One region of the Croceicoccus naphthovorans genome, then DNA from elsewhere that is predicted to be linked to it. Evidence: predicted binding sites of a transcription regulator. Region 1 holds the regulator's gene; each other region holds the start of a gene.

Region 1 (10,044 bases):
CGCCGTCGCCACCAGCGAGAGCCAGCTCGCGCGCCTTGCGCTGTCTTTACGCGCCGCCGGGCTGGGAGACCGAGAAATCGAGCGCGAGTTTTATTCCATCCACCCCGACATTACACTTCCCGAGGGCTTTGGGCGCCTGCAGGGCGGCGATGCGCGCGCGCTGCTGACCGGGCAGGGAGTTTCGGACGATGGCCGGGGCTGAAACCGCCATCGAAGAGGCGGCCGTGGAGCCGATCGTCGCGCGCAGCGACGTGGCCGACCGTCTGGTTTCGGCCGACAAGCCGCTGGCCGCGATGCAGGTGGCCTGTGGCGGCGACATTCCCGGGTTGATCGCCGCGCCAGACCTGCTGGAACTGGTGCGCAAGGCGCGGTCTTTCGAAATGCGGCTCGGTCGTCCGCTGGCGATGCGCCATTCGGGGGGCAGGCTTGAGGGTTGGGCCGATGTCGTGCCCGATGCCGAGGGGTGCACGATCCGACTGTCCGACTGGCAGGAAACGCTTACCGAGGCGGAGCAGGCCGACGGTGTTGAAACGCGGCTCGCAATCGAAAACCTGCTGGCGGAAGGCGTGGTCTGGCTCGATTCGGGCCAGCGCGTCGTGGCGATGGAGAGCCAGACCGCCGATCTTGAAACGATGCTGGGGCGGGCGCGGAGCGAGCGGGGTCAGCACTGGACCCGCCTGTTCGATTTTGCAGGCGGAGAGACGGATACGCCGCCGGTGTGGCAGGCGCGCGGCGGCATGACGGTGCGCGTGGCCGGATCGGAGCGGGACTGGCATCTTCTGCTGACCCCGGCGCAGTCGGGCTTTCAACTGCTGTTACGTCCACTGGGCGAGATCGAGGCGGCGAACCGCCGCGACGATCTGTTGCCGCAGAACCTGCTTAGCGAGATGCTTGGGCCAGCGCTGGTCGATCCGGTTTCACGCATCGTGCAGCAGGGAGAGGCGATCCGCGACCGTCTGGCGGGGCCGCTGCCCGACGAGTATCGCGAATATGCAAGCGATATCGTCAGCGCAGGAACGCATTTACGCGAACTGGCCGAAGAACTTGGCGATGCGGAGGCGATAGAGCTCGGCACGCTGGAGATCCAGGCCGAGCCGGTGTCGTTGCGCGATACGGCAGAAGCCGCCTGGCGGTTGTTGCAACGTAGAGCCGAGGCAAGGGGCGTGGCGATCACGCTGGCCGGTGACGAGGTCACGGCGCGGGCGGATCGGCGGCGCTTGCTCCAGATTTTCCTGAACATCGTTGGCAACGCCATCGATTACGGGCCCGCGCAGGGGCAAGTGGAAATCCACGTTGCGCGCGATGGCGGGCGCACGATCACCACGATTTCCGATGAAGGCGAGCCGCTGTCGTCCGAAGAGCGTATTCGCATGTTCGAACAGTTCGAACGGCTTGGCCGCAGCGGCGATACCGGATCGGGCCTTGGCCTCTACATCTCGTTGATGACGGCCCGCGCGATGGGCGGCGATATAGAGGCAACGGTCGCTGGCGAACGCGGCAACCGCTTTGTGATCACGCTCCCTGGCGCCTGATCAGGGGCGGTCGTTCCGCCTGCGAGTGACCCAGACCATCAGCACGCCTGCCGCCGCGGCGATAACGCCATAGGCGGCCCATTCCTTTTCGCCCAGCATAAAGCTGTTCGCGGGCCACATCACGAGGCCCAGGCCCTGCAGCGTCCAGAGCAGGCCTGAAAGGAAAAGGGCGACGCCGAAGACCCTGATAAGAACTCTCGGCATCGCCCTAACTCCTTTTATCTATGCCCGATCAGCGTTGGCTGAGCGGTATATAGTCGCGCGCTGCAGGCCCGGTGTAAAGCTGGCGCGGGCGGCCGATGCGCTGGCCGGGGTCGGAAATCATTTCGTTCCACTGCGCAACCCAGCCCACGGTGCGGGCCAGTGCGAAGAGCGCGGTGAACATCGTGGTCGGGAAGCCGATGGCCGAGAGGATGACGCCGGAGTAGAAGTCGACGTTCGGGAAGAGCTTCTTTTCGATGAAATAGTCGTCGTTCAGCGCCATTTCCTCAAGCCGCAGGGCAGTTTCGAACAGGGGATCGGTAACCTTGAGCGCATCGAACACCTCGCGAACGGTCTTCTGCATGACCGTCGCGCGCGGGTCGTAGTTCTTGTAGACGCGATGACCGAAGCCCATCAGACGGAACGGATCGTTCTTGTCCTTCGCACGCTCGATATAATGCGGAATCTTGTCGGGCGTGCCGATCTCTTTCAGCATGTTGAGCGCGGCTTCGTTCGCGCCGCCATGCGCCGGGCCCCACAGGCAGGCGATGCCCGCCGCGATGCATGCGAACGGGTTCGCACCCGACGAACCGGCAAGACGCACGGTCGATGTCGAGGCGTTCTGTTCGTGATCGGCATGAAGAATGAAGATGCGGTCCATCGCCTTTTCGACAGCCGGGATCACCTCATATTCTTCCGCGGGTACGCCAAAGGTCATGCGCAGGAAGTTGCCGGTGTAGCTCAGCGAGTTATCCGGATAGAGGAATGGCTGACCGATCGAGTACTTGTAGGCCATGGCCGCGATCGTCGGCATCTTGGCGATCAGGCGGTGGCTGCTGATCTTGCGGTGGTCAGGGTCCGAAATATCGGTGCTGTCGTGATAGAACGCGGACAGTGCGCCGACCACGCCGCACATGATCGCCATCGGGTGCGCGTCGCGGCGGAAACCCTGATAGAAACCGCGCAGCTGATCGTGCAGCATGGTGTGGCGGCTGATCGTGTACTTGAAATTCTCATACTCTTCCTGGCTCGGCAGTTCGCCGTTCAGCAGCAGGTAAGAGACTTCCATGAAGCTGGAATCTTCGGCCAGCTGACCGATCGGGTAGCCGCGGTGGAGCAGGACGCCTTCTTCGCCGTCGATATAGGTCAGGCCCGAATCGCAGCTGGCGGTAGAGGTAAAGCCCGGGTCATACGTGAACATGCCCGTGCGACCGTACATCTTGCCGATGTCGACCACATCGGGTCCGATCGTTCCGCTTTTGACCGGAAAATCATAGTCGCTGCCAGCGACATTCAGGTTGGCCTTGTTATCCGCCACGTGGGTTCCCTCCATTCATGAATCCGCAGATGCGCCATCCGCCGGGACGTCGACGGCCTGCGCGGCGATGCGCGCCAGACTCTCTTCGCGTCCAAGCAGAACCAGCACGTCGAATATCCCAGGCGACGTTGCCTGGCCGGTGAGTGCCGCACGCAGCGGCTGTGCCAGCTTGCCAAGACCGAGATCTTTACGCTCTGCCATGTCCTTGAGGCTGGCTTCGAGCTGCTCGCTAGTCCAATCCGAACAGACTTTCAACTCGGCAAGAATGTCATGCAATAAGGATCGGGCATCGCTTGTCAGCAGGCCCTGCGCCTTTTCGTCCATGGGCAGCGGGCGTTCGCGGAACAGGAACAAGGCGCCAGCGGCCAGTTCGTCCAGATTCTTGGCCCGCGCCTTAAGCGACGGCATCGCCTCGATCAGCAGGTCGCGATGCTTGTCGGCGACAAACCCCGTCTCCAGCGCCGCGATGCGCGGTGCGGCCAGATCGGCAAGGCGCGCATCGTCGGCATCGCGCATGTAAAGGCCGTTCATGTTCGCCAGCTTCTTGAAATCGAAGCGCGACGCGCTCTTGCCCACGGCAGGCAGGTCGAAGGCGGCGATCGCCTCTTCGCGCGTGAAAAGTTCCTGATCGCCGTGGCCCCAGCCAAGACGAAGCAGGTAGTTGAACACCGCTTCGGGCAGCAGGCCCAGTTCGTCGCGATAGGCGTCGACGCCCATCGCACCGTGGCGCTTGGACAGCTTTGCCCCGTCCGCCCCGTGGATCAGGGGGATGTGAGCATAGACCGGTTCGTCCCAACCGCCCTCGATGGCCTGCATCGCGCGATAGATCGGCAATTGGCGGAAAGCGTTGTTCAGGTGGTCGTCACCGCGGATGACGTGAGTGACACCCATGTCATGGTCGTCGACCACGACCGCCAGCATATAGGTCGGCGTGCCATCCGACCGCAGAAGGATGTAATCGTCGATCTCGGCATTCTTGACGCGAACCTTGCCCTGAACCGCGTCTTCGATGACGGTCTCGCCATCGGTCGGCGTTTTCAGGCGCACGACGTAAGGTGCACCCTCCGGTGCCTCGGAAGGATCGCGGTCGCGCCAGCGCCCGTCATAGCGCATGGGCAGCTTCTTCTCGCGCTGCTCGGCGCGCATCGCTTCAAGCTCTTCGGCAGTGGCGAAACACTTGTAGGCGTGGCCCGCATCAAGCAACGCATGTGCGACCGCAGCATGACGCCCAGCCCGCTGGGACTGGAACACCGGTGTCTCGTCATAGTCGAAGCCCAGCCAGTCCAGCCCGTCGAGGATGGCGTCGATGGCTGCCTCGGTCGAACGCGCGCGGTCGGTATCCTCGATCCGCAGCAGCGCCTTGCCGCCGTGATGGCGTGCATAGAGCCAATTGAACAGCGCCGTGCGAGCGCCGCCGATATGCAGGAAGCCCGTGGGCGAGGGGGCGAAACGCGTGACGACAGGTTTCGCGACGCCGTTTGCGTCGGTGACTGTCGCTGCCGTGCCGCTTGCCATCTGGGTACGCTTCCTTTCAATGCGTCTATCGGGTGGGCCGCAGACGGAAAGGCAGATTCAGATGGCTGATAATGCCGCCGTTCCAGTCTCGGGCGGAGGGTCGGGCAATTTGCCAGCGCCTTCGCGGTTGCGGCAATGGGGAAGCTTTCGCAATTTGTCCAGCCCGGACCTTTGGCTGGACCGGGCGGAAATTGCGCTGGCGGACCGCCCTTTCGAAAGGATGCCGTGGATCGCGGTGGCAATGCTGGCGGGCATCGGCGCTTGGTTTGCTTTACCATCGTCATCAGAATGGTTTATTATCATAGGTTTGTTTGGATTTCTTCCGGGCAGTTCTCAACTTGTGCTGCGCCGTGGAGATTATCCTTTCTTGCGCAATGCGGTTGCCGCCCTTGCCATCGCGTTCATTGCCGGGATGTGCATAATCTGGGCGCGATCGGAATTGGTCGGCACGCCTGCGCTGGGCCGGCCCTTGGTGAAGCAGGCCGCTTTTCGCATTCTGGAACGAGAGGATGATCCGGCAAGAAACCGCGTCCGTCTGGTCGTTTTGGCGCAAATGTCCAGCGATGCTCCGGTGCGGGCGCGTATTTCGGTGCCGGATCGGTTCGACGCGTCGCAACTGGTCGAAGGGGCTACGGCAGAGGCGCGGCTGCGCCTCGTTCCGCCAAGTCGAGCCTTGGTTCCCGGCGCTTACGACTATGCCCGCCGTGCGTGGTTCGACGGGATTGCGGCGACGGGATCGGTACTGAGTCAACCTGAAGTTCTGATCACGGGCCGTGACAAGGCCCCCCGTTCCGTGCGGGACCGCCTGTCGGGCCGGGTTCGGGAGAGGATGGCGGAGGCGGGAGCGGCCCCCTCTGCGGCGGCTATTGCGGCGACATTGCTGGCCGGAGATCGCACAGGAATGACCAGTGCCGATGCGCAGGCGATGCGCGATGCCGGGCTGTCCCACCTCTTGTCGATCAGCGGGCTGCATGTCGGTGCGGTGATCGCCATCGTCTGGTTTTGTGCGATGCGTACACTGGCGCTCTGGCCGTGGCTGGCGCTGCGCGTGCCGCTGCCGCTTGTCGCGTCCGCCGTTGGGGCCTTGGCCGGGGTTGGCTATACGATCCTGACAGGCGCGGCATTGCCGACCGTTCGCGCCTGCCTGGCTGCGCTTTTGATACTGGTGGCGCTGTCTTTAGGACGGCAGGCGCTCTCGCTTCGCATAATCGCGCTTGGCGCGATTGCGATCATGTCGTTCTGGCCCGAAGCGGCGATCGGCCCCAGCTTCCAGATGAGCTTTGCCGCCGTAGTCGCGATCGTCGCATTGCATACCGCGAAGCCCGTCGCCGCCTATCGCGAGGGCGCACAGCGGCGGTCTTGGTTAAGTCGAACTGCGCGGGGCTTTGTCCTGCTGTTCCTGACCGGATTGGTGATCGAGATTGCGTTGACGCCGCTCGTCCTGTTCCATTTCCACCGGGCCGGGCTTTACGGCGCGGTCGCCAATCTTGTCGCCATTCCGTTGACCACCCTTGCCATTATGCCGCTGCTCGGCGTGGCGATGCTGGCAGAGGCGGTTGGGTTGGCCGCGCCGTTCTGGTGGCTCGCGGCGCAGGCAATCGGGGTGCTGTTGAGCTTGGCGCGAGAGGTATCTGCCGCGCCCGGTTCGGTCGGACTGGCCCCGTTGATCCCTGCATGGATCGTGGTGATGATTGCGGCGGGTGGCTTCTGGATGGCGATCTGGAGCGGGCGGCTTCGGCTTTGGGGCCTTGCGCCCGTGGCGGTTGGGCTGATTGCCCTGCTCACGTTCCGTCCGCCTGATTTGCTGGTTTCAGAAGACGGCCGTCATGTCGCGCTGGCCGGAAATGATGGCCTGTACCTGCTTCGCCCAGACGGAACCTTTGCGCGCGATGCCCTTGCCGAAGTGTCGGGGCACGATCCGGAAGAGCTTGCCGCCGTATCGCATCCGCTGTCGGATTGGCCCGACGCGCGATGCGACGAGAATTTCTGTGGATTGGCAGCCCAAGACGGCACCACGATCCTGATTGCCAAGGGCTTTGTACGACCTGAGGCAAAGAGCCTTGCCGCCGCCTGCGCGCAAAGCGACATTGTGATTGCCGAGAATGCATGGCCGGACATCTGCCGCCCGCGTTGGCTGAAACTGGATGGTCGGGAATTGTCGCGTCGCGGTGGTGCGGCTCTCGATTTCAAAAGCCGCACCGTCCGATATGTCCGTCCGGTCGGCGACCGGCACGGTTGGTGAAGCGGTGCTTAGTGGTAGCGCCGCAGCAGTCCGGCCAGGCGACCCTGCACCTGAACCTCACTCGGCGCATAGATCTGCGCTTCGTACGATGCATTGGCAGGATCGAGGCGTACCATGCCGTTTTCGCGACGCAAGTACTTCAACGTCGCCTCTTCGCCGCGCACCAGCGCCACAATGATCTCGCCATCGCGGGCAACATCGGTCTTGCGGACCAGCGCGAAATCACCGTCGAAAATCCCGGCTTCGATCATCGAATCGCCCGAAACTTCCAGCGCATAATGCTCGCCAGCACCCAAAAGGGCCGCAGGCACGGGAAGGGTCTGCGAATCTTCCATCGCCTCGATCGGAACGCCCGCGGCGATCCGGCCATGCAGCGGGATCTCGATAACATCGTTGGCGGGCGAGGGCGCAGGAGCCTTGGCCTTCGGCATCTCCACCACATTCGACGGCGTCTTTTGCCGTGCGGTCCCGGTCACATCGTCAGGCTGCCGCAAGATCTCCAGCGCACGGGCGCGGTTCGGCAGGCGACGGATGAACCCACGTTCTTCGAGGGCAGAGATCAACCGGTGCACACCCGACTTCGATTTCAGGTCGAGCGCTTCCTTCATCTCCTCGAAAGAAGGCGAAATCCCGGTCTCTTCCAGCTTGTGCTGGATAAAATTGAGCAGTTCATGCTGTTTACGGGTCAGCATCGTCATTCCCCTATCCGTCGTTCAAATGCGAACGAATAAGGAACAATTAAGAAACAAAATCGGTATCGTCAAGCGGTCAGCGCCTATATGCGGATAACCGAGACCGGTTCCCCTGAGGCAACCGGTGCAGACGCTGCCGGTCGCACGATCAGGCAATCGGCATTCGCCAATGGAACGAGGGCCCCGCTGTCCTGTACCGAGACTGGCGCAACGCCATCGGGTCCGAACCGGCCGCGCAGAAATTCGGCGCGCTTGCCCGTGGCGGGTAGGGCGGAGCTGCTTGGCCAACTCTCCCCTACCGGCAAGGCGTTGCCTGCACCCTGCATGGCGCGAAGCAAAGGCAGGGCGAACAGATGAGCGGTTACGAATGCGGAAACGGGATTGCCGGGCAGGCCCAGCACGACTTGGGGCCCGCGCGTCGCCACCATGATCGGTTTGCCGGGCTTGATCGCGACGCGCCAGAAGTCGACGTCCGCGCCGATGGTCTTGAGCGCGGGCGCAAGCAGATCGTGATCGCCGACCGACGCGCCGCCGCTGGTGATCAGGATATCGGCATCGCGTGCCTGTTCCATCGCCTCGGACAGCGCCTCGATCCGGTCCGGCACGGGGCCGATGCGCCGGATGTTGCCAGTCAGCTGGGCGCAGAGTGCGGCCAGCATCGGACCGTTGCTGGCGGGGATCGCGCCGGGCGCGAGTGCTGTGCCGGGCAGAGCCAGTTCGTCGCCGCTGTCGATCACCGCCACTTGTGGCTGCCGATGCACGCTGACGGTGGCGTGCCCTCCGCTGATTGCCAAGGCCATGCGGGCGGGTGACATGCGCGATCCGCTGCCAAGCAGTTGCTCCGCTTTCGAAAAATCGAGACCCGCCTTCCGCACATGACGGTCGAGCGGCTCCGGCGGCTCACCTGCGAAACGCAAGGTATCGCCGTCCGCCGTGCAATCCTCTTGCACCAGAACGGCATCCGCGTCGTCGGGCAAAAGGGCGCCGGTTGAAATGCGGACTGTTTGGGTCGGTGCGACCGTGCCCTTGTATGGATGCCCAGCGGCGCTTTCGCCGACGATCCGCCATGGCCCCGGCATGTCGTGGGCTCTTATCGCCCAGCCGTCCATCGCCGATAGCGGCGAGGCGGGTTGAGTCCGTAGGGCCTTCACTGGTGCCGCAAGGTATCGACCAAGCGTCGCTTCCACCGGAAGCTGTTCGCTAGGTGTTAGCTTGGCGAGGTCCAGCAGACGCCGCTGTGCTTCCTCAAGGCTGAGCAGGGCTTTCAAAGCTCCAGGTCCTGATGACCCTCCGCGCGCCAGCGGCCGGATTTGCCGCCATCTTTTGCGATCAGGCGGACCTCTTCCAGGACCATGCCTTTGTCCAAGGCCTTGGCCATGTCGTAGATTGTAAGGAGTGCGACACAAGTGGCTGTCATCGCTTCCATTTCCACACCAGTCCTGGCGGAAATCGCGGCCATTGCAGTCACCCGAAGCGCATCATCCTCGAACGCAAAATCGACCGTCACCGAATCCAGCCCGATCGGATGGCACAGCGGGATCAATTCGCCCGTCCGCTTCGCCGCCATGATCCCGGCGATCCGCGCCGTGGCCAGCACATCGCCCTTCTTTACCGCACCGTCGCGGATCGCGGCGAGCGCTTCTGTCGACATGCGAATCCGTCCGCTGGCAACGGCTACACGGCGCGTTTCGGCCTTGCCGCCCACGTCGACCATGCGGGCGTTGCCCTGATCGTCGAGGTGGGTAAGCCCGCTCACGCCGCGCCTGTCATCAAGGTGCGGGTCGCCGTTTCGACATCGGCTTGCCGCATCAGGCTCTCGCCCACGAGGAACGTGCGCACGCCGGAATGCGACAGCCGCAGGCAATCGGTCTGGCTGCTAATTCCACTTTCACCGACCAATAGCGATCCTTCGGGGGCTAGCGGGGCGAGTCGCTCGGTGTTCGCCAGATCGGTGACGAAGGTGCGCAGGTCGCGGTTGTTGATGCCGATCAGACGAGATTTGAGCTGAGCCGCGCGTTCCATCTCCGCCTCGTCATGGACTTCGACCAGAACGTCCATTTCGCGTTCCATCGCGGCCATCTCGATTTCCCCCATCTGCGCATCGGACAGCGCGGCAACGATGATCAGGATTGCGTCGGCCCCGATCGAGCGGGCCTCGGCCACTTGCCACGGATCGACCATGAAATCCTTGCGCAGCACCGGCAGGGTGCAGGCCTTGCGCGCAGCGATCAGGTAATCCTCATGCCCCTGAAAAAAGGGCGCGTCAGTCAGAACCGAGAGGCAGGTTGCGCCACCGGCGGCATAATCGCGCGCATGATCTTCGGGGCTGAAATCTTTCCTTATGAGGCCTTTGGACGGAGAAGCTTTCTTCACTTCTGCGATCAGGGCGAACCCGTCGGCGGCAGCCTCGCGCAGGCGCGCCTCGAACCCGCGGACCGGTTCGCGGGTCAGCGCCTCTGCATCGAGGTCGGCCAGCGTAAGCGAGGCCTTTCGCTCTTTGACCTCTGCGCGTTTGGTGTCGCAGATTTCGATCAGTTTGTTCGT
Region 2 (10,044 bases), 430 kb from region 1:
TTCAACGTCCGCGCGGCCCCGGCGTGAAGCGTGTCGATGGTAAAGCTCGACTTGCCCGAGCCGGACACGCCGGTGATGCAGGTGAACGTGCCCAGCGGGATCGACGCGGTCACGTCCTTCAGGTTGTTCGCCCGCGCGCCATGTACGGTGATGGCCTTGCCGTTACCCTTGCGCCGCTTCTTCGGCACCTCGATCTCGCGCGTGCCGTTCAGGTAAGCGGCGGTCAGCGACGCTTTCGACTTCAGCACCTGCTTCAGCGTGCCCTGCGCGACGACTTCGCCGCCATGCACGCCCGCGCCGGGGCCAAGGTCCACCACGTGGTCCGCCGCGCGGATCGCGTCCTCGTCATGTTCAACGACGATGACGGTATTGCCCAGATCGCGCAAACGCTTCAGCGTTTCGAGCAGCCGATCATTGTCGCGCTGATGCAGACCGATCGACGGTTCGTCCAGCACGTAGAGCACACCCGACAGGCCCGAACCGATCTGGCTGGCAAGGCGGATACGCTGGCTCTCACCGCCCGACAGCGTGCCCGACGTCCGGTCGAGATTCAGGTAATCCAGCCCCACGTTGTCCAAGAAGCCCAGCCGCTCGTTGATCTCTTTCAGGATTGCCTTGGCAATCTGGTTCTGCGTGTCGTTCAACTGTTCGGGCAGCGCGAGGAACCAGTCCTTCGCATCGGACACGCTCATCTTGGTGGGCGTCGCGATGTCGGTCGCCCCAAAAACACTCGGGATCTTCACCGCCAGCGCCTTTTCGTTGAGGCGCTTGCCATCGCACACCTCGCACGGCTGCGCGGTCTGGTACTTGCCCAGTTCCTCGCGCATCCACGCGGACTCGGTCTGGAGCATCCGGCGGTTGAGGTTGCCGATCACCCCTTCGAACGGTTTCTTGACCGTGTATTCCTTGCGCCCGTCCTTGAAGGTCAGCGGGATCGCGCGGCCCTTGGTGCCGTAGAGGATGATCTCGCGGATTTCCTTGTCGAAATCCTCCCACGGGGTCGTCAGGTCGAATTCGTATTCGCGCGCCAGACTGGCCAAGACCTGCATGTAATAGGGCGACGGTGGGTTGGACTTCGCCCAAGGCACGACCGCGCCTTTCTTCAGGCTCAGGGCCTCGTTCGGCACCACCAGTTGCGGATCGAACAGCAGCTTTTCGCCCAGCCCGTCACAGGCCGCACAGGCCCCTTGCGGCGCGTTGAACGAGAACAGGCGCGGTTCGACTTCCTCAATGGTGAAGCCGGAAACCGGGCAGGCGAACTTTTCGCTGAACACGATGCGGTTGGCGGGGATGCCTGCCCCCTTCATCTGGCCGCCGGTTACGTTCGCGCCCTTGGCCTCATCCTCACGCCCCGGCACGACGCCATCGGCCAGATCGACATAGGCCAGCCCCTCGGCCAGTTTCAGCGCCTGTTCGAACGAATCCGCCAGCCGCGTCTCAATCCCCGGCTTTACCGCGATCCGGTCGACCACGACCTCGATGTCGTGCTTGTATTTCTTGTCGAGCGCAGGGGCTTCCTCGATCAGGTACATCTCGCCGTCGATGCGCACGCGCTGGAACCCGGCCTTTTGCCACTCGGCCAGTTCCTTACGGTACTCGCCCTTGCGCCCGCGCACGACGGGGGCCAGCAGATAGAGCCGCGTGCCTTCGGGCAGCGCCATGACCCGGTCGACCATGTTCGACACCGTCTGCGCCTCGATCGGCAAGCCGGTTGCGGGGCTGTAGGGCACGCCGACACGCGCCCAGAGCAGGCGCATGTAGTCGTAGATCTCGGTCACCGTCGCCACGGTGGAGCGCGGGTTGCGGCTGGTGGTCTTCTGCTCGATAGAGATCGCGGGGCTCAGGCCGTCGATATGCTCCACATCGGGCTTCTGCATCATCTCGAGGAACTGGCGTGCATAAGCGCTCAGGCTCTCGACATAACGGCGCTGCCCCTCGGCATAGATCGTGTCGAAGGCAAGGCTGGACTTGCCGCTGCCCGACAGGCCGGTGATCACGATCAGCGCATCGCGCGGCAGATCGATGTCGATGCCTTTAAGGTTATGCTCGCGCGCGCCGCGCACCTTGATTTCGGTCAGCACAGGACAAGCCTGTGCTTTGGGATCGTGGTGAGTCTCATATGGCGAATGTGTTCCGCAAATGTTCCGCGCCGTCAAGCGCCACCGTGGGCTTGTCCGCCCCAAGATGAGCGATGTGGGGCGGATGGGGCGGATTGCAACGGGGGGTTGAGTTGACCGGCGGCAGATAGCGACCCCATTGCGGACATGTCGCAAATCGCGGGTTCAATGATTGGAAGCAAAGTCGTCGAGGTCTATCGATGGACAGCGATCCATGCCGGCAGAGGTCTCATCAACGGACAATCTGCGATCACCATCAACATCCATGCAGTCGAACGTGGCGAGCGGCCCGGCGAGCAATTCCTCAAGTGTGAGGTAGCCGTCATGGTTGGTATCTTGGCTGGTGTAAAAGCCGAGTATTGCTTGCCGCTGCGTCTGCAGATCGACGACCGTTTCAACAGTAGACGTATCGTTCAGCGGTCGTTGGAAAGCTTCGTCCACCATGTTTGCCATTTCGGAGCGGCTTAGCTTATTGTCGCCATCCTGATCCCAATATTCCACGGTCTTAATGTAACCAGAGATTGCCGCTTCGCGAGTGTTTTCGGCTGGTACCTTGGCGGCGCAAGCAGCCGCACAGGCTAGCCATACGGCCGAAAAAGGAAGGATCAGGTTCATCTGTTCAGAATATCAGAGCCACGACGTCGCACAACGTCAGTTTTCCACCCTAATTCCTGACATTCCAGCATTCCGCTAATCTCAGCAAATGTCCCACCGCCTCTTCATCGCCATCCGCCCACCAGAACCGGTCATCGACGCCATGATCGACGTGATGGACGGCATCGAGAACGCCCGCTGGCAGGATGAGGCGCAGTTGCACCTGACGCTGCGCTATGTGGGCGAAGTCGATACCCCCACCGCCAACGACATCGCCGATGCGCTGGGCCGCATACGTTTCGCACCGTTCGACCTGACCTATCGCGGCGTCGGGCATTTCGAGCGGAGTCATTGGCCCAGCGCCGTCTGGGCTGGCGTGGTGCCCTCGCCCGGACTCGACACGCTGGCCAAGAAGGTGGAGCGGGCCTGCGTTTCTGCCGGGTGCGCGCCCGAAACGCGGCGGTTTACGCCGCATGTCACGCTGGCGCGGCTTAACCGCAGCAGCGGCCCGGTGGGCGACTGGATGGCCCGGCACGGCGACTTTGCCTGTGCGCCGGTGCGGGTCGATCATTTCACTCTCTACGAAAGCACGCTGTCGCACAGCGGATCGCACTATGATCCGGTGGTGCGGTTCAGCCTTGCTTGAGGTCAACGTCGGCGACCAGCCCTTCGCGATAGTGGCAGGTGTAGCGCAGCACATAGACCGCATCGCGCATCGACACGATGGCCTCCTGCGCAAACCGGGCGCAAGATGCGCGGCAGGCCTCGGGGGACCATGTCGTATCCTGCATCATGATGATGTTCTGCACATAGTCGTTGGTCAGCCGGAACGTGCAGTCCAGCGCGGCGCGCTTGCGGATGTCGGTGACGTTCGGACGCTGCGCCGGTTCCGCGGCAAATGCGGGGGCGGCAAGGCCCGGCATAAAGGCCGCCAGCAGGATAAACGCGCGTTTCACCGGGCCTGTTTAGCCGCAGCAGGGCCGCCGCATCAAATGACAATCAGCGCCCGTTCCCCCGGTGACCCTGTCCAGGACACTTCGACCTGCCAGACGCGGGCGATCAGGTCGGGGGCCAGCGCCTTGTCCGGCGGGCCGTCGGCGGCGATGCGGCCCCGGTCCAGCACCACCACCCGGTCGGCATGGTTCATCGCGGCGGCAAGGTCGTGCAGCACGACGACGACACCGCGACCACGCTCCGCCTCTGCGCGCAATTGCCGGATCAGGCGGCGCTGGTGCGCAAGGTCCAGACTGGCGAGCGGCTCGTCCGCCAGCATCCAGCGCGGATCGCCCGCCAGCACCCGCGCCATCGCGGCCCGCGCCTTCTCTCCGCCCGACAATTGCGAGACGGGACGGTGGGCCAGCTGCTCAAGCTCCATCGCATGGATAGCCTCGGCCACGGCGGCGGCATCGGCCTCTCGTGTAGCCCACGCTGGGCGCCCCGGCACCGACCGCCACGGCAATCGGCCCAACCCGACGAGCGTTTCGACCGAGATGTCCCACGCGACGTCCGCCTGTTGCGGCAAATAGCCCAAGGTCCGCGCCCGTTCGCGCGGCGGGATCGCGGCGATGGCGCGGCCATCCAGTTCGGCCGTGCCGCTCTCCTCTGGCAACAACCCCGCCAATGCCGAGAGCAGACTGGACTTGCCCGCCCCGTTCGGCCCGCAGATCGCCGTCAGCTTTCCGGGTTCGATGGCCAGCGTCGCGCCTTCTACCACCATGCGCCGCCCGCGCCGGATCGACAGATCGTTCGCTGCCAGCATCACGCCAGCTCCCGCCGCAAGCGCAGCAGCAGCGCAAGGAAGAACGGCGCGCCCAGCAGCGACAGCGCAATGCCCAGTCTGAGCTCGCTCGCCATCGGCAAGACGCGGCACAGGGTATCGGCCAACAGCACCAGCAACGCACCGGCCAAGGCACTGGGCACGATCAGGGTGGACGGGCGGCGGTCGGTAAACGGACGCACCAGATGCGGCACCATCAGGCCGACGAAGCCGATGATGCCCGCCACCGCCACACCCGCCCCGATGACCAGCCCGATGCCGATCACGATCCACCATTGCAGCCGCTTCGCCTCTACCCCCAGCGACAGCGCCGCTGCCTCGCCCAATGTCAGGGCATCGAGCGAAGCCCCGGTGCGCCACAGCACCGCCAGACCCGCGAAAGTGAGCGGCGCGGCAATCCAGACGTCGGCCCAGCTACGGTCGGTCAGCGCGCCCATCAGCCACGTCACGATCTCGCTGGTGGCAAAAGGATTGGGCGAGAGCGAGATGGCAAGGCTGGTCAAGGTGCCCGCAAGGCTGGCGATCATCAGGCCCGCCAATGTAAACAGTGCGATACCGCCGGTCCGCCCGGCGATCAGCGCCAACAACGCCATCGCGCCCCCGGCCCCGACCAGCGCGAAACCGGGCAGAACGAAGGGCACGCTGGCAAGGCCGAGAAACAGCGCCATGACCGCGCCGAATGCCGCGCCGGGCGCAATGCCGAACAGGCCGGGATCGGCCAGCGGGTTGCGCAAGTATCCCTGCATCGCCGCGCCTGCGCCGCCCAGCCCCGCGCCGATGATCAGCGCCAACACCCCGCGCGGCAGGCGCAGTTCCATCAGGATCGTCGTCGCGTTCGGCACCGGATCGGCCCAAGGCGCGATCCACACCCGCCCCGCCAACAGCGACAGCGGAAGGACCAGCGCGATGCCCACCAGGAGAATGAGCGAGAGCCGCTTCATCGCAGCTCTCGCCAAATTTCAGCCAGCCGCCCCGCCGCTTGCGGGATCGTCGGCCCGCCGCACCATGTGAGGCGCGTGTCGAACGGTTCGGTCCGGTCCGCCAGCACCGCCAGTGCCGGGTGCGACTGCATCCGCCCCGCGCCCGCGTTCAGCACGACCGAAGGCGGATCGGCCAGCACATCCTCCAGCGGGACGACAGCACCCTGACCCAGCCCGCGTCCGACCGAGAAGTTGGTGAAACCGGTATGCGCCAGCAGGTCCGACACCAGCGTCGCCTCCCCCGGCACCAGTCCGCCCGCTTGCCAGATCAGCGCGGGCACCGGCTTTTCCGGCCCGGAAGGATCGGGGGCGGCATCGGCCAGCGCCGCATCGATCCGCGCCACCAGCGCCTCGCCCGCGTCTTGCCGACCGGCCAGCGCGGCGAGTTCGCGGACTTGCGCGCGGGCGTCCTCCACCGAAGCGATCGACCCGATCTTCACGACGCGCAGGCCCATGCGCCGCAGCGCCTGTTCGGTCGCGGGCGGCAGGAACGTGCCCGCCACCACCACATCCGGGGCCAGCGCGGCAATTTCCTCAGCGGCACCCGATGTCGCCGGAAACCTTCGCGCCAATGCCACATCCATCGAGGCACTGTCGGGATCGTGGCTGTAGTGCGAAACGGCCATCAGCCGCTCTGGCGCGACTTCGGCCAATATCGCGTCGGCGCAGGGATTGAGCGAGACGATCCCGGTTTCTTTTGGGTGTGGCCCCTCAGCGGGCATCGTCTCGCTCGTGGCAGGCGCGCAGGCGGTCAGCAGGATCGCTGCCAAAGCCCCCGTCGCGCCCACCTGTTTCGTCATGACCCGCTCACATCCGGAACCTTATCCCCGCATAGGCGCTGCGCCCCGCGGTCGCATAGCCCGCCGCCGTCTGATAGCCGCTGTCGAACAGGTTCTCGATCCTTCCAAACGCTTCTACCGGCCCGAACGGCAGCGATGCGCGCAAGTCGACCGTGGCGAACCCGTCCAGTTCGGTCGTGTTGTTGATGTTCTCGTAGCTATCGCCGACCAGCCGCGCGTCGGCACCCAGCGAGAGCAACCACGGCGTCTGCCAGTCGATCCACGCGGCCAGCGCATGGCGCGGGCGGCGACCCAAGTCGTTGCCCTCCGTAAAGCCATCGGGCGTGCGGTCCACCGCCTTGACGTAGCTATAGCTGGCCCCGGTCTGCAGCGTCGCCGATGGGCTGGCAGCCAGTTCCACCTCGAATCCCTCGGCGCGCGCGCGCGAGGTATTGTCGTAGTAGCCATAGGGCCGCGTGGCGCATAGCCCATCGGTAATGCCGAAGCATGAGGCAAAGCCGATCAGGTTGCGGCTGTCGCGGCGAAAGGCCGACAATGCGATAAACAGCGGCCCGCCGCGACTGCCCTTCTCGATCCCGATGTCATAGGCGCGGCTGGTTTCCGGCTGAACGTCCGGGTTCCCATAGTCGGAGAACAACTGGTACAGCGACGGCGCCTTGAAACCTTCGCCATAAGACGCGCGCAGGCGTACGTCGGAAACCAGATTGACCGTGCCGTTCGCGCCGAACGACCATTCGTCGCCAAAGCGCGAGTGATCGTCATAACGCACGCCCGCCGCAACCGAAGCCGCTTCGCCATACCAGCCAAGCAGCGCGTGGCCGCTGGTGGTGTTGGCCTTGGCATCGTCGCCGAAGGTGGTGTCGAACCGGGTCCATTCGCGATCCGCCCCGAAATCGAGCGCGACCTGCCCCGCCGGCGTGATCCGGCCGAACAATTCGGCCCGCTCGGAACGGCCTTTGTAGGCGTACTGGAATGCCTCGTCCTGCGCCGCGTCGTAATAACGCCGCCGCGTGTCCGAAAGCGCATAGCCCGCATCCAGCGTCAGCAGGTCGGTCGCATAGTGCAGCCCGGTGCGGCCCGAATACTGGCGCGTGCGCGAATAGTCTTCGGTATCGGCAAGGACATAGTCGGGCGCGGGAAACCCATCGAACTCGGTCCGCCCGTTGGCAAAGCGCCCGTTGGCAACAATCGCCAGCTCCGGCGTCAGGTCGTACCGCGCCCGCCCTGTCAGCTGCCACTGGCGGAACCCGTCATCCTCGGTGCCCGATGCCGCGCGGCTGAACCCGTCGGTGTCATAATACGATCCGGCCAGCCCTGCGGCGAGCGGGCCTTGCACCGTGCCCGCCGACAGCGTGGCGTATTTCGTATCGTCGCTGCCATACTCCAGCGATCCGGCCACGCCGTTATCGATCCGTGTAACGACGTTCATCACGCCCGAAATTGCGTCCGATCCCCAGACGACCGAATTCGACCCGCGCAGCAACTCGATCCGCTCGACATTGCCCGCCAGCAGGTTGCCGAAGTCGAACTGGTTGCCGATGTCGGACGCATCGTTGACGCGCACGCCGTCGATCAGGACCAGCAGGTCGTCCGCTTCACCGCCGCGCACGCGCACGCCGGTCAGAGAGCCCGGACCGCCCTCGCGGCTCTGCGTCACGCCCGGCAGGCGCGACAGCACGCGGGTCAGGTCGGGGCCCTGAATGCTCTCGATCTCGTCAAGGTCGACGACGCTGACCGGCTGGCCGGTGCTGTCGATCGACAGCGGCAACCCGGTGGCGACGACGACGATGGCATCGGACCCGCCCGACGCCGGGGGCGCGGGTTGGGCATATTCGATCTCTTGCGCCAAAGCAGGCTGGGCAAGTACGGTGGAACTCAACAGAAGCAAAATAGTACGCAAGGGGAACCTCCCATATGAACGACACGCGTCGCTCATGCGGGAAAGGCACACCATGCGCCCGTCTCGCTGCCCCCGGTACACCCCGCCCGCTGGCTCGAACGACCGGTATGGGCAGGTCTCCTGGCTTCCGGGTCGGGACCGTTGCTTCGCCTTCCCGGTTACCCAGTGGCACTTGAAGCACGGCTCGCCGGTTACAGTTGCGGGGGCAGCGCCGGATTGGCAGGATGTTTCCTGCGCACCGGCTTCCCTCTTCGTGCCTCGTCCCTTTCGGAAGTCGGCAACCCTTACCGTCGCGGCGGCCATTAGGTGCATTGCGGCAAACTGGCAAGCCTGCCTGTAAACGCCCCACTATTGCTATTGCGAACTGATTGCAAAGATAGTTAGCAATACCGACTTTTTGCCGGTTGCAATCCCGGTTTCACGGGCCTAGGGCCGACCACCGAAACGGGGCATGCGGTCCTTGCGGGCAATCCGTGTGCCATGACTATCAAGTTCACCCATCGCCCGCAGCGCGACAGGAGGAACAGGTTAAGATGGCACGCAAGAAGATCGCCCTGATCGGTAGCGGCATGATCGGCGGCACGCTCGCCCATCTGGCGGCGAAAAAGGAAATGGGCGACATCGTCCTGTTCGACATTGCCGAGGGCATGCCCCAGGGCAAGGCGCTCGACCTTTCGCAGTGCGGCCCGATCGAAGGTTTCGACGCAAACATCACCGGCACGAACGATTATGCCGACATCGCGGGTGCAGACGTCATCATCGTCACCGCCGGCGTGCCGCGTAAACCGGGCATGAGCCGCGACGACCTGCTGGGCATCAACCTGAAGGTCATGAAGTCGGTCGGCGAAGGCATCAAGGCCCACGCACCCGACGCGTTCGTCATCTGCATCACCAACCCCCTCGACGCGATGGTCTGGGCACTGCGCGAATTCAGCGGGTTGCCGCACAACAAGGTCGTCGGCATGGCCGGCGTGCTGGACTCGGCCCGCTTCGCCACCTTCCTTGCATGGGAATTCGGCGTTTCGGTGAAGGACGTGAACGCCTTCGTGCTGGGCGGCCACGGCGACACGATGGTCCCTGTCCTGTCCTATTCCACGATCAGCGGCATTCCCGTCACCGACCTCGTCAAGATGGGCAAGTCGACCGACGCGAAGCTGGACGAAATCGTGCAGCGCACCCGTTCGGGCGGCGGCGAAATCGTCGGCCTGCTCAAGACCGGTTCGGCCTATTACGCCCCGGCCACCAGCGCCATCGCGATGGCCGAAGCCTACCTTGGCGACCAGAAGCGCATCCTGCCCTGCGCCGCGCACCTGACCGGTGAATACGGCGTCGACGGTCTCTATGTCGGCGTACCCGCCGTGATCGGTGCCGACGGCATCGAACAGGTCGTGGAAATCGAACTGAACGACGAAGAAAAGGGCAACCTTCAGGTTTCCGTCGATGCGGTCAAGGAACTGCTCGAAGCCTGCAAAGGCATCGACGGCTCGCTGGCCTGATCGTCGCCCCGACAATAGTATAGTCTTTCCGGCCGCCCCGGCGCCTATTCGGTAATCCGGTGCGGCCACCCTCCCTCAGGAGAGCGATTTATGTCCATTCTCGTAGACAAGAATACCAAGGTCATCACCCAGGGCATGACCGGCAAGACCGGCAGCTTCCACACCGAAGCGGCGCTGGCCTACGGCACGCAGATGGTTGCGGGCGTGACCCCCGGCAAGGGCGGCACCACCCACCTCGACCTGCCGCAGTACGACACCGTGCACGAGGCGAAGGCCGCCACGGGCGCGACCGCCAGCTGCATCTATGTGCCGCCCGCCGGTTGCGCCGATGCCATCCTTGAGGCCATCGATGCCGAGATCGAGCTGATCGTCGCGATCAC
Region 3 (10,044 bases), 1.6 Mb from region 1:
GCGGCGGCGCGAGAGGCCGAGCCTGAAATATTCATAGTCACGCTCCTCCCGCTCCGAAGGCGGCGACCAGTGGCGGCACCAGCGGCAGGTCCGAATGGTCGCCGGGGGATCGTCGTCGAGCGGTGGCCCGTTATTATGTCCCGCGCCGGGCGGCCGCCCGTTCACGGCCAGCTCTCCTCGAGCCAGCCCCGGATCTGCTGGCGCATGATGCCGATCGGGCCATTGATCTCGGTGATACGGGCGTCCGGAGCGATGCAGCGCAGATTGCGGAAGCCGTCGAGGAAGGCCCGCATCAACGCGATGTAGAGATGCCCGCCCGCGAGCGCGACGTCGGTGAATGGCCGCGTGCCGTGGTTGGAAAGCGAGGCGATCTGACAACCGGGCGACTCGCCATAGGTGTCGGGCTTGCGCGCCGATGGCGGACGCGGCCAGCGCCGATTCATTCCGCCCGCGATCATGCGCTGGGCGAGATCCGGGGTTAGCCGGGCGTCATAATCCTCGATAGGCGAGCGGGAATCGAGAAAGCCGTAGCGGGCCGAGAGCACCGCGACCTTGACCCGCATCCGGTCGGGATTGACCGCGCGCACGGTCTGCCACAGCGGGCCATCGTAGCGGTCGATCGCATGGATCCAGCCTGTGTCCCGGCGCTTGGTCGCCGAGCAGGACAGGATCAGCAGCCGGTGGGGTGCGCGCCAACCGCGACCCTCGGTCGGGGCGATCCCGCGCTCGACCAGGCGCACCGTGACCGCAGTTTCCTCAGCGACCCGAGCAAGCCGCTCGATCAGCGCGAGATCGTCGCTGGAGCAGACCCCGCGCACATCGAAGGTGATACCTGGCTTCCCACCCGGATCGACAATCCGGTCGACGAACAGGATGCCCTTGCCGAGATTGCCGCAAAAGAGCAGCGTGTCGGCGTCGCTGGGCACTCCGCCCGCATTGACCTTGCGGCGTCCGATCTGGCGGAACGCTTCCTCGAAGGTGTTGGGGGTTATCGTGGCCCGGGGCTGGACACGGGCATGGAAACGCCAGCCCGGCCGGGTGATGTCGAGCTTGCCCACCTCGATCTGGTGCAGGAAGTCCGCGAAACTATAGGGATCGGCCGGATAGGGACATTCCCGCCAGAGCGCACGGATCGTGCGGCGGCGTTCGGCCGGAATGGCGAACAGGCGAGCGCGCGCCTTGCGCCATACGGCGGCGCGCTCATCCCGGCGGTCCTGCTGCTGGCGCGGCCACCATTCGGCGCGGCGGGCCATTTCCTCGTCGACGCTGTGTTGCCCAGCCGCGACCATGTCGGCGAACAGCGGCAGCGCCTCGCGCTCGCGGCGCTGTTTGGTGAGAAACGCCGCGCGTTTGCGCGACGTTTCTTCCTATTGCGTGGGCCTGGGCCATTTGCGAAAGCGCATGGATCAGCCCTCCCGCTCTAGCCGAGCGATGATGCGCTCGGCTGCGCGGATACCGCCGGCTATGTCGGCGATATCGATCCACACCGAGATCGGCGCCGTCGTCTCGAACAGGATGTCGCGCTCGACGCCGAGCTGAAGCCCGACGTCGAGGCCTTGCAGTTCGGCCAGGCTGAACACGCCATAGTCGACGCAATCCATATCGAGATCGGCGATGCCGTGCAGGGTATCGCCATCGGGTTCGAGCATCGTCGCAAGCCACACGCCCGCGCCCACGGGATTGAAGAATTTCGCGACCGGCAGATGGTCACCACTTGGGTCGGCGGCATTGGCGATGAGCTGCGCGCGCAGCTCGGGGGTCAGAAGGGTCATGCCGCCCTCCGTTCGGTCGGAGCGCTTCGGGCCTCAATGCCGGGAGCATCGCGGAAGGCCAGTAGATAGTCGGCCGCCTTCGATGCGGCGCTCGCGGCACGAACGATCGCGCGATCATCCGCGCGCATGATGTCGAGCCACGCCCCGATATAGTCGGAATGGCGGACAGTGGGTTCGATGCCGAGCGCAGCGCAGACGAAGGCGCCGGCCATCTCGGCGACCAGTTCCTCGCGTCCATATGTCTCCGAGCCGAAGCGGCCGCTCTGGTCCCGGTCGAGGCGCTCTTTGCTGCCCGTCCAGTGACCGAGTTCATGAAAAGCGGTTCGATTCCAGTTTATCGGATCGAAATAGCGCGAGGGTGGCGGGACGCAGACCCGGTCGTTCGCCACGTCATAATATGCCTGATCTCCGCCGATACGGAAATCCGCGCCCGTCGCTTTGATCAGGGTTTCCGCCTCGGGAAGGATCTGATCGGGATCGGGTCGTGGGATCGCGGCGGTATAGGCGTCAGGCAGCCCCTCGCACTGGTCCAGATTGAACACCGTGAAGCGCTTCAGGAACGGTATCGTGCCTGGCGTGCGGCCTTCCTCGGCGGCCTGGCGCCGTTCATCGCCCGGGGTGAAGCGATGGGCATAGACGACAGTGGTGCCGGTCGCGCCTTTGCAGACATTGCCGCCGAGTTCGAGCGCCTGGCGAAAGGTCAGGAAGGCGTTGCTCGAAAATCCCCGCGAGACCACCGCGTGCCAAAGAATGAGAATGTTGATCCCGGAATAGCAGCGGCTGCTCGACGCGTTGTGCGGCATCTGGAGCGGGGCCTTGGCCGAGGCCCAGGGCTGCACCCAGGGCACGCGGCCGGCTTCCAGCTCGGCGATGATCTGGTTGGTGATGTCCTGATAGAGGGTCAGCCGGTCAGGAACTGCTGGCCGGGATTTGAACTTGCGCGCCATCGCGTATCTCCGCGACGGGTCGGTCCCGAGCCTCTCTCGCGACGCTCAACCCGTCACGAAAATCCGGCTTTCCTCTCACTCTCGCGGGGGCGTTGCGGGGGCGGCATGCCCCCGCTCGAAGGGGTAGCGAAAGACCGCGTCGCGGGCTTGCGGTCAGGGGAAGTCTTTCCCCCCAAGCCCTCCCGGCCAAATCCACACCAAGACTATCGATTGCCCCGCACAGAAACGGCGGCATGATGCCGGGATGTGCAACCTCTACTCTCTGGTCAAAGGTCAGGCGGCGATTCGCGAACTCGCCGAGGTGATGGCCGACCACACCTGCAACCTGCCGGCGATGGCCGGGATCTATCCTGATTACCCGGCGCCCATTGTCCGCAACCAGGAATGTGGTCGGGAAATGGTGATGGCGCGATGGGGAATGCCATCGCCGGCCTTCGCGCTCGAAGGCAAATCGGTCGACAAGGGTGTGACCAACATCCGCAATACGAAAAGTCCGCACTGGCGCCGCTGGCTCGGCTCTCAATCACGCTGTCTGGTGCCGTTCACCTCCTTCAGCGAACCAGACCAGTCACCCGGCGGCGACCGCAAGCCGGTCTGGTTCGCGCTGAGCGAGGATCGGCCGCTGGCATTCTTCGCAGGGATCTGGACCCACTGGACCTCGGTACGGAAAAAGGCCGAAGGCGAGATAAGCTGCGATCTGTTCGGTTTCCTGACCACAGAGGCGAACGCTGAGGTAGGGCGCTATCACCCCAAAGCGATGCCGGTGATCCTAACCAAAAAGGAGGAATGGGATAGCTGGCTCAACGCACCCTGGGATGAAGTCGCGGCGTTGCAGCGCCCATTACCCGATCATGCGCTGACTATCGTCGCCAAGGGCGACAAGTCGGACGGAAGCGCAGTATTTCTATGAGCAGGCGATCCAGGCGCAACACCCGAGGCGCAAGACCGAAATTCCCGCCGCGCGACAAGGTGGCGACGCTCCACATCGACACCGATAGCGAGCGTTTCGTGTTCACCACCAAGGACATGATCCAGAATCAATTGCGGCGTGACGGCCCCAAGATCCGGCGATCGTTCGATCTGGTGGCCAAGGACGATATCGCGGCGTGCAGCGCGGTATTCGGACTGGCAGCCGGCCTGTGCGTTCGGCATCTGCCGCGCTTGGACGACAATGGATACAAGGCGACGGTGTCCCGACTGCTGTCGAGTGCGATGAGCACCTATCTAGCGAGCATTGAGGTCGCTCGGCATGGCTATCGGCGCCAATATGGGATGCTTGCCCGGTCATTGATCGAGACGATCGCCACAGTGATCGCGATCGCGATCCGGCCCACGGCTCTGGAAGAGTTCCACGGCGGCACGCTACAATCCACAAAATGCGTCGGATGGGCGAAAGAGGTGCTGGAGCCGCTCGGCATGTATTATGGAATGTTGAGCAATCAGTTCGTTCATATCGGGCCAGCCCATGCCGCGTTCGAACCGTTACTGCGCTACACGCCGGATGATGAAGCCCTCAGCTTCATTGTGAGTTCGATGCGCGGAAATGTGTGGATGCTGTTCCTGACGGCCGAGTTGGTGTTTCACGATGAAATCGAGAATTGCCGCTACTGGAAGCCGATGGGGGAAGGCGTGGCATTCGATCCGTCGCCGGAAGAACGGCAGTGGATGGCCAGTTTTCTGATCACGCCGGATGAGCGAGCATCGGCGTGAACGATAGGTGAAGGTCACGTCGCCAGAAGCACTCTTGCATTGGCGAGAGCCGTTTCAACAAAGCGCGACGTGTACCCGAAGGCAGAAACCGGTTCCGGCTGGTGCGCCTTTCCCGGCGCGATGAGCTTCGTTCCCGCGACGATCTGAAACTGACTCACCTCAATGGGGTCGCCCTCGTGAAAGACGAAAACATCTTCTGTCTCGAAGTGATCCGCCGGGATATCCGCGAAGCTCTGGGCGGCGCTTCCCGGCAGATGCCAACCGATCGCGACCGCGTTCGCCTTCGTTGGCACCAGTTCCCAATGCTTGCCGCTGAGAGAGACTTCCTTGACCACATCAATGTGGACAAGGCCCATCGCGTGCTCGGCGAAGGTTGCGGCGACCAGATCCAGCCATGCTTCGGGCATTCCGCGTTTGCGCATGTCGTTCAGGCGGCTGTCGATCACGGGTTTCACGGCGCCTGCCAAGTTGGAGTCGGTATCGGGCTGAAGCGCCCATGGCCAGGCGATCTGAGGGGAACGTGGCACCCCAGCCTGCCGGGCGGCCGTGGCGATGATGTTGTCGAGCGACTGGAACATGGCGTTCGCAGCCTCGCAGGCGATCGGCTTCAACAGCGGGAACAGTCCGCGATTGAAATGCAGCGAGTAGATGTGACGGCCATCATCGGCCCTGTCCCGGCGAAGCTGCCATGTCCGGTCATTCTCCCCATAGGCGAGCGACCGATACTCAGCGATGTGGTGCTGTGCGCGATCATACCAGGCCTGGGCGTCAGCGAGTTCGTCGGACATTCTTCCCCCTCTCGTTTCCGGCGATAGCGAGAAGACGTTTCTTTCCCGTTGTGCTGAAATCGAATGATCGTGCGCGGCGCGAAGGGTCGCAGGACACGGCGATCAGATTGACTCTCGCGGCAAGGAGGAACAATTAGAGAACATTTGGAACAACGCAGATGTTTTCGACTCGCCGCCCATGCCCGCCAACGCACAGATTTCCGCGCTCCGCGATCAGATCGCCCGCATCGAATCGGGCGGGAAGCGCGCGCGCGGCGTGCTGCCGTTCGGGATCGAGGCGGTGGACCGCAAGGTGCCGGGCGGCGGTCTGGCGCTGGGCGCGCTGCACGAAGTGGCCGGCGGCGGCAACGGCGCCGTCCACGGCGCGGCCGCGGCACTGTTTGCGGCCGGCATTGCCGCGCGCACATCGGGACAGGTGCTGTGGTGCATGACCCGGCGCGATCTCTTCGCCCCGTCGTTGGCGCAGGCGGGCCTCCATCCCGACCGCGTGATCTTCGCCGAGGTCGGCGAGGAAAAGGCGGTGCTGGCCTGCATGGAGGAAGGGCTGCGCCATGGCGGCTTGTCGGCCGTGGTGGGCGAGCTTACCCGCCTGCCGATGGTGGTCTCGCGCCGCTTGCAGCTCTGTGCGGAAGAATCCGGCACGTTCGCGCTCGCCATCCGGCGCTGGCGGCGCATGACCGAAGCGGCCGACTTCGGGCAGCCGACCGCGAGCGTCACTCGCTGGCGCGTTACCGCGCTCCCGTCCGCGCCGTTGCCGGTGCCCGGCGTCAGCCGGGCGCGCTGGCTGGTCGAGCTGATCCGGGCGCGCGCGGGCGACTGCGCGGACTTCGAGCTGGAGGCCTGCGATGACGCGGGCCGTCTCGCTCTTCCTGCCGAGCTGGCCAACGGACCGGCTGATACGGACACTCGGCGCATCGGCGCCGTCGCCTGAGACCCCGCTGGCGCTGGTCGGCCGCGAGGGCCGCAAGCGCCTGATCCTTGCCTTCAATGCCGCCGCGCGGGCGGAAGGGATTATGCCCGGCATGGCGGTCGCCAAGGCGCAGGCGCTGGTGGCGGGCCTCGACGTGCGCGATGCCGATCCGGCGGGCGACGAGGCGGCGCTCGAACGGCTCGCGATCTGGGCGCTCCGGCGTTATTCGCCGATCGTCGCGGCGGACCCGCCCGACGGGCTCCGGCTCGACATGGCCGGCGCCTCGCATCTGCTGGGCGGTGAAGAGGGTTTCGTCGCCGATCTCGCGAAGCGCCTTGCCGACACCGGGATTGCCGCGCGCATCGCGATCGCGCCGACCTATGGCGCCGCGCATGGTCTGGCGCGCTTCAGCCGATCACCCTTAATCATCGTCGAACCGGGCGATCTCGACGCGCAGCTGGCGCCGCTGCCGATCGCGGCCTTGCGGCTCGACGCGGCCACGGTCGATTCGCTGCGCCGTCTCGGCGTCGACACGGTCGGCGAGCTTGCGGCGATGCCGCGCGCGCCGCTGACCCTGCGGTTCGGCCCCGAGGTCGGCCGCCGTCTCGATCAGGCCTACGGCCGGACCGGGGAACCGTTCGAACTGGTCGAAGCGCCCGAACTGATCCGCGTGCGCCGCGCCTTTGCCGAACCGATCGGCGCGCCCGAGACGCTGGCGCGCTATACTGGCAAGCTGGTGGTCCAGCTCTGCGAGGAGCTGGAACGGGAGGGTCTCGGCGCGCGGCGGCTCGACCTGCTGTTTACCCGTGTCGACAATCGCATCGAGGCGATCCGTGCGGGCACTGCCAAGCCGCTGCGCGATGTGAAGCGGATGACCCGGCTGCTTTGCGACAAGATCGAGACCATAGCGCCAGGGTTCGGGATCGAGCTGATGACGCTCACCGCCAGCGTGGCCGAGCCGCTCGACTATCGCAGCACGGTGACCAGCCTGATCGAGCCGGCGGCGCCCGATCTCTCCGATCTGGTCGATACGCTCGCCAATCGCATGGCGCATGGCCGGCTCTATCGCTGCGCGCCGACCCAGAGCGAGGTGCCCGAGCGCAGCGTCGCGCGGATTGAACCGCTTGCCGCGCCGATCGGCGTCTCCTGGCCGAACGACTGGCCGCGTCCGTCGCGCCTGCTCGATCCGCCCGCGCCGGTGGAAGCCATGGCGCTGCTGCCCGATCATCCGCCCGCCAGCTTTACCTGGGGCGGCGTGCGCCGCCGCGTGAAGCGCGCCGACGGTCCCGAACGCATCTTCGGGGAATGGTGGGTGCGCGATGGCGAGCTGTCAGTCGTCCGGGATTATTTCCAGGTCGAGGATGAAGCGGGCGAACGCTTCTGGCTGTTCCGCAGGGGCGATGGCGAAGATCCGAACACTGGCGACCATCGCTGGTATCTGCATGGCATCTTCGCATGAGCGGCTATGCCGAACTCCAATGCGCCTCGCATTTCTCTTTCCTTCGGGGAGCGAGCAGCGCCGAGGAACTGTTCGCCACCGCGGCGGTGCTGGGGATCGAGGCGCTGGCGATCACCGACCGCAATAGCCTCGCCGGGATCGTGCGCGCCCATGTCGCGGCGAAGGAAACGGGGGTGCGGCTCATCGTCGGCTGCCGTCTGATCCTCACCGATGGCACGGACATGCTCGTCTACCCGACCGATCGGCCTGCCTATTCCGGGCTCTGCCGGATGCTGTCGGTCGGCAAGGCCCGCGCCGGCAAGGCGAAGTGCGAATTGCATTGGGACGATCTCGCCGACTGGGGCGAAGGCCTGATCGCCATGCTCGTGCCCGATGCGGCCGACGATGCGACCGCCCTGCGCCTGCGCCGCATCGCATCGCTCTTTCCGGGCCGCTGCTACATGGCGCTGACCCTGCGCCGCCGCCCGCGTGATTTCCTGCGGCTGCACGATCTGGTCAACATGGCGGCGCAGGCGGGCGTGCCGACGGTCGCGACCAATGACGTGCTGTTCCATGCGCCCGACCGCCGGATGCTTCAGGATGTGATGACCTGCATCCGCGAGGGCCGGACGATCGACGATGTCGGGTTCGCCAGGAACCGCCACGCCGACCGCTATCTGAAGCCCCCGGAGGAGATGGCCCGGCTGTTTCGCCTCTGGCCCGAAGCGGTCGCACGCTCGCTCGAACTGGCGAACCGCTGCCGGTTCAGCCTTGATGAACTGGCCTATCAATATCCGCACGAAGTGGTCGACGACGGCCTGACCGCGCAGGCGACATTGGAGAAGCGGACCTGGGCGGGCGCGAGGGAGCGCTTCCCTGAAGGCCTGCCTGAAGATGTCGCGGCGACGCTACGGCACGAGCTGGGCCTGATCGAGAGCCTCGATTATGCGCCTTACTTTCTGACGGTCGATTCGATCGTCCGCTTTGCACGGTCGCAGGGCATTCTCTGCCAGGGGCGCGGCAGCGCGGCTAATAGCGCGGTCTGCTATGTGCTCGGCATCACCTCGATCGATCCCTCGCGCAACAACCTGCTGTTCGAGCGGTTCGTCAGCGAGGAGCGGCGCGAGCCGCCCGACATCGATGTGGATTTCGAGCACCAGCGCCGCGAGGAAGTGATCCAGTGGGTCTATGAGACCTATGGCAGAACCCGCGCCGCCCTCTGTTCGACCGTGATCCGCTACCGCGCCAAGGGCGCGCTGCGCGATGTCGGCAAGGCGATGGGTCTGCCCGAGGACATGATCGCGCTGCTGTCCTCGCAGATCTGGGGCTGGTCGACCGAGGGCGCGGAACCGAAGCACGCCGAGGAGCTGAACCTCAACCTCGACGATCGCCGCCTCCGGCTGACCCTCGATCTTGCCCGCCAGCTCATCGGCACCCCGCGCCATCTGAGCCAGCATCCGGGCGGATTCGTGCTGACCGAGGACCGGCTCGATGAACTGGTCCCGATCGAGCCCGCCGCGATGGAAGACCGCCAGGTGATCGAATGGGACAAGGATGATGTCGATGCGCTCAAGATGATGAAGGTCGATGTGCTGGCGCTGGGGATGCTCTCGGCCATGCGGCGCGGGTTCGACCTGCTGCGCGCGCATAAGGGCATCGATCTCGATCTGGCGTCGATCCCGGCCGAAGATCCGCGCACCTATGCGATGATCCGCAAGGCCGACACACTCGGCACTTTCCAGATCGAGAGCCGGGCGCAAATGGCGATGCTGCCCCGCATCAAGCCTCGGACCTATTATGACCTCGTCATCCAGGTGGCGATCGTGCGGCCCGGACCGATCCAGGGCGACATGGTCCATCCCTATCTGCGGCGACGCGAGGGCCAGGAGAAGGTCGACTTCCCGACGCCCGAACTGGAGAAGGTGCTGGGCAAGACGCTCGGCGTGCCGCTGTTCCAGGAACAGGCGATGCAGGTCGCGATGGTCTGCGCCGGGTTCAGCGCGGCCGAGGCCGACCAGCTGCGCCGCGCGATGGCGACGTTCAAGCATACCGGCGGCGTGGCCCATTTCCGCGAACGGCTGATGAGCGGCATGATCGAGCGCGGCTATACCGAGGAGTTCGCCGAAAAGATCATCGGCCAGCTCGAAGGGTTCGGCAGCTATGGGTTCCCCGAATCCCATGCCGCCAGCTTCGCGCTGATCGCCTATGCCAGCGCCTGGCTCAAATGCTGGCACCCCGATGTCTTCTGCGCCGCGCTGCTCAACAGTCAGCCGATGGGCTTCTATGCACCGGCGCAGATCGTGCGCGATGCACAGCAGCACGGGGTCGAGGTGCGCCCGGTCTGCGTCAATGCCTCGCGCTGGGATTGCACGCTCGAGCCGACAAGCGACCATCGTTTCGCGGTTCGGCTCGGGTTCAACCGGGTCTCCGGCCTCGCCAATGCCCATGCCGCCGCCATCGTCGCGGCCCGTGCCGGGCA

What was found. The regulator LexA, encoded in region 1, represses DNA repair genes until DNA is damaged. The targets are predictions, from matches to a motif close to GTTCCNCNCTTGTTCT.
Region 2: the regulator LexA is predicted to act here: its motif matches at 2,131-2,146, upstream of uvrA (excinuclease ABC subunit UvrA).
Region 3: the regulator LexA is predicted to act here: its motif matches at 5,344-5,359, upstream of AB433_RS15760 (ImuA family protein).

What each region holds. Positions count from the first base shown of each region.
Region 1 covers NZ_CP011770.1:1,598,777-1,608,820, forward strand. The annotation lists gene AB433_RS08155 (hypothetical protein) at 1-202, shown strand, start outside; gene AB433_RS08160 (sensor histidine kinase) at 189-1,532, shown strand; gene AB433_RS08165 (hypothetical protein) at 1,533-1,736, opposite strand; gene AB433_RS08170 (citrate synthase) at 1,765-3,066, opposite strand; gene gltX (glutamate--tRNA ligase) at 3,067-4,566, opposite strand; gene AB433_RS08180 (ComEC/Rec2 family competence protein) at 4,934-6,808, shown strand; gene lexA (transcriptional repressor LexA) at 6,817-7,500, opposite strand; gene AB433_RS08190 (molybdopterin molybdotransferase MoeA) at 7,584-8,768, opposite strand; gene moaC (cyclic pyranopterin monophosphate synthase MoaC) at 8,765-9,256, opposite strand; gene trpC (indole-3-glycerol phosphate synthase TrpC) at 9,253-10,044, opposite strand, start outside; gene trpD (anthranilate phosphoribosyltransferase) at 10,044-10,044, opposite strand, start outside.
Region 2 covers NZ_CP011770.1:1,167,285-1,177,328, reverse strand. The annotation lists gene uvrA (excinuclease ABC subunit UvrA) at 1-2,081, opposite strand, end outside; gene AB433_RS05955 (EF-hand domain-containing protein) at 2,283-2,732, opposite strand; gene thpR (RNA 2',3'-cyclic phosphodiesterase) at 2,821-3,357, shown strand; gene AB433_RS05945 (hypothetical protein) at 3,344-3,667, opposite strand; gene AB433_RS05940 (ABC transporter ATP-binding protein) at 3,700-4,470, opposite strand; gene AB433_RS05935 (FecCD family ABC transporter permease) at 4,470-5,429, opposite strand; gene AB433_RS05930 (ABC transporter substrate-binding protein) at 5,426-6,268, opposite strand; gene AB433_RS05925 (TonB-dependent receptor plug domain-containing protein) at 6,276-8,147, opposite strand; cobalamin riboswitch at 8,262-8,469, opposite strand; gene mdh (malate dehydrogenase) at 8,702-9,664, shown strand; gene sucD (succinate--CoA ligase subunit alpha) at 9,755-10,044, shown strand, end outside.
Region 3 covers NZ_CP011770.1:3,188,353-3,198,396, forward strand. The annotation lists gene AB433_RS15720 (hypothetical protein) at 1-165, opposite strand, end outside; gene AB433_RS20145 (hypothetical protein) at 162-1,253, opposite strand; gene AB433_RS15735 (DUF2958 domain-containing protein) at 1,407-1,772, opposite strand; gene AB433_RS15740 (ArdC family protein) at 1,769-2,719, opposite strand; gene AB433_RS15745 (SOS response-associated peptidase) at 2,964-3,629, shown strand; gene AB433_RS15750 (hypothetical protein) at 3,728-4,429, shown strand; gene AB433_RS15755 (hypothetical protein) at 4,444-5,217, opposite strand; gene AB433_RS15760 (ImuA family protein) at 5,396-6,148, shown strand; gene AB433_RS15765 (Y-family DNA polymerase) at 6,063-7,586, shown strand; gene AB433_RS15770 (error-prone DNA polymerase) at 7,583-10,044, shown strand, end outside.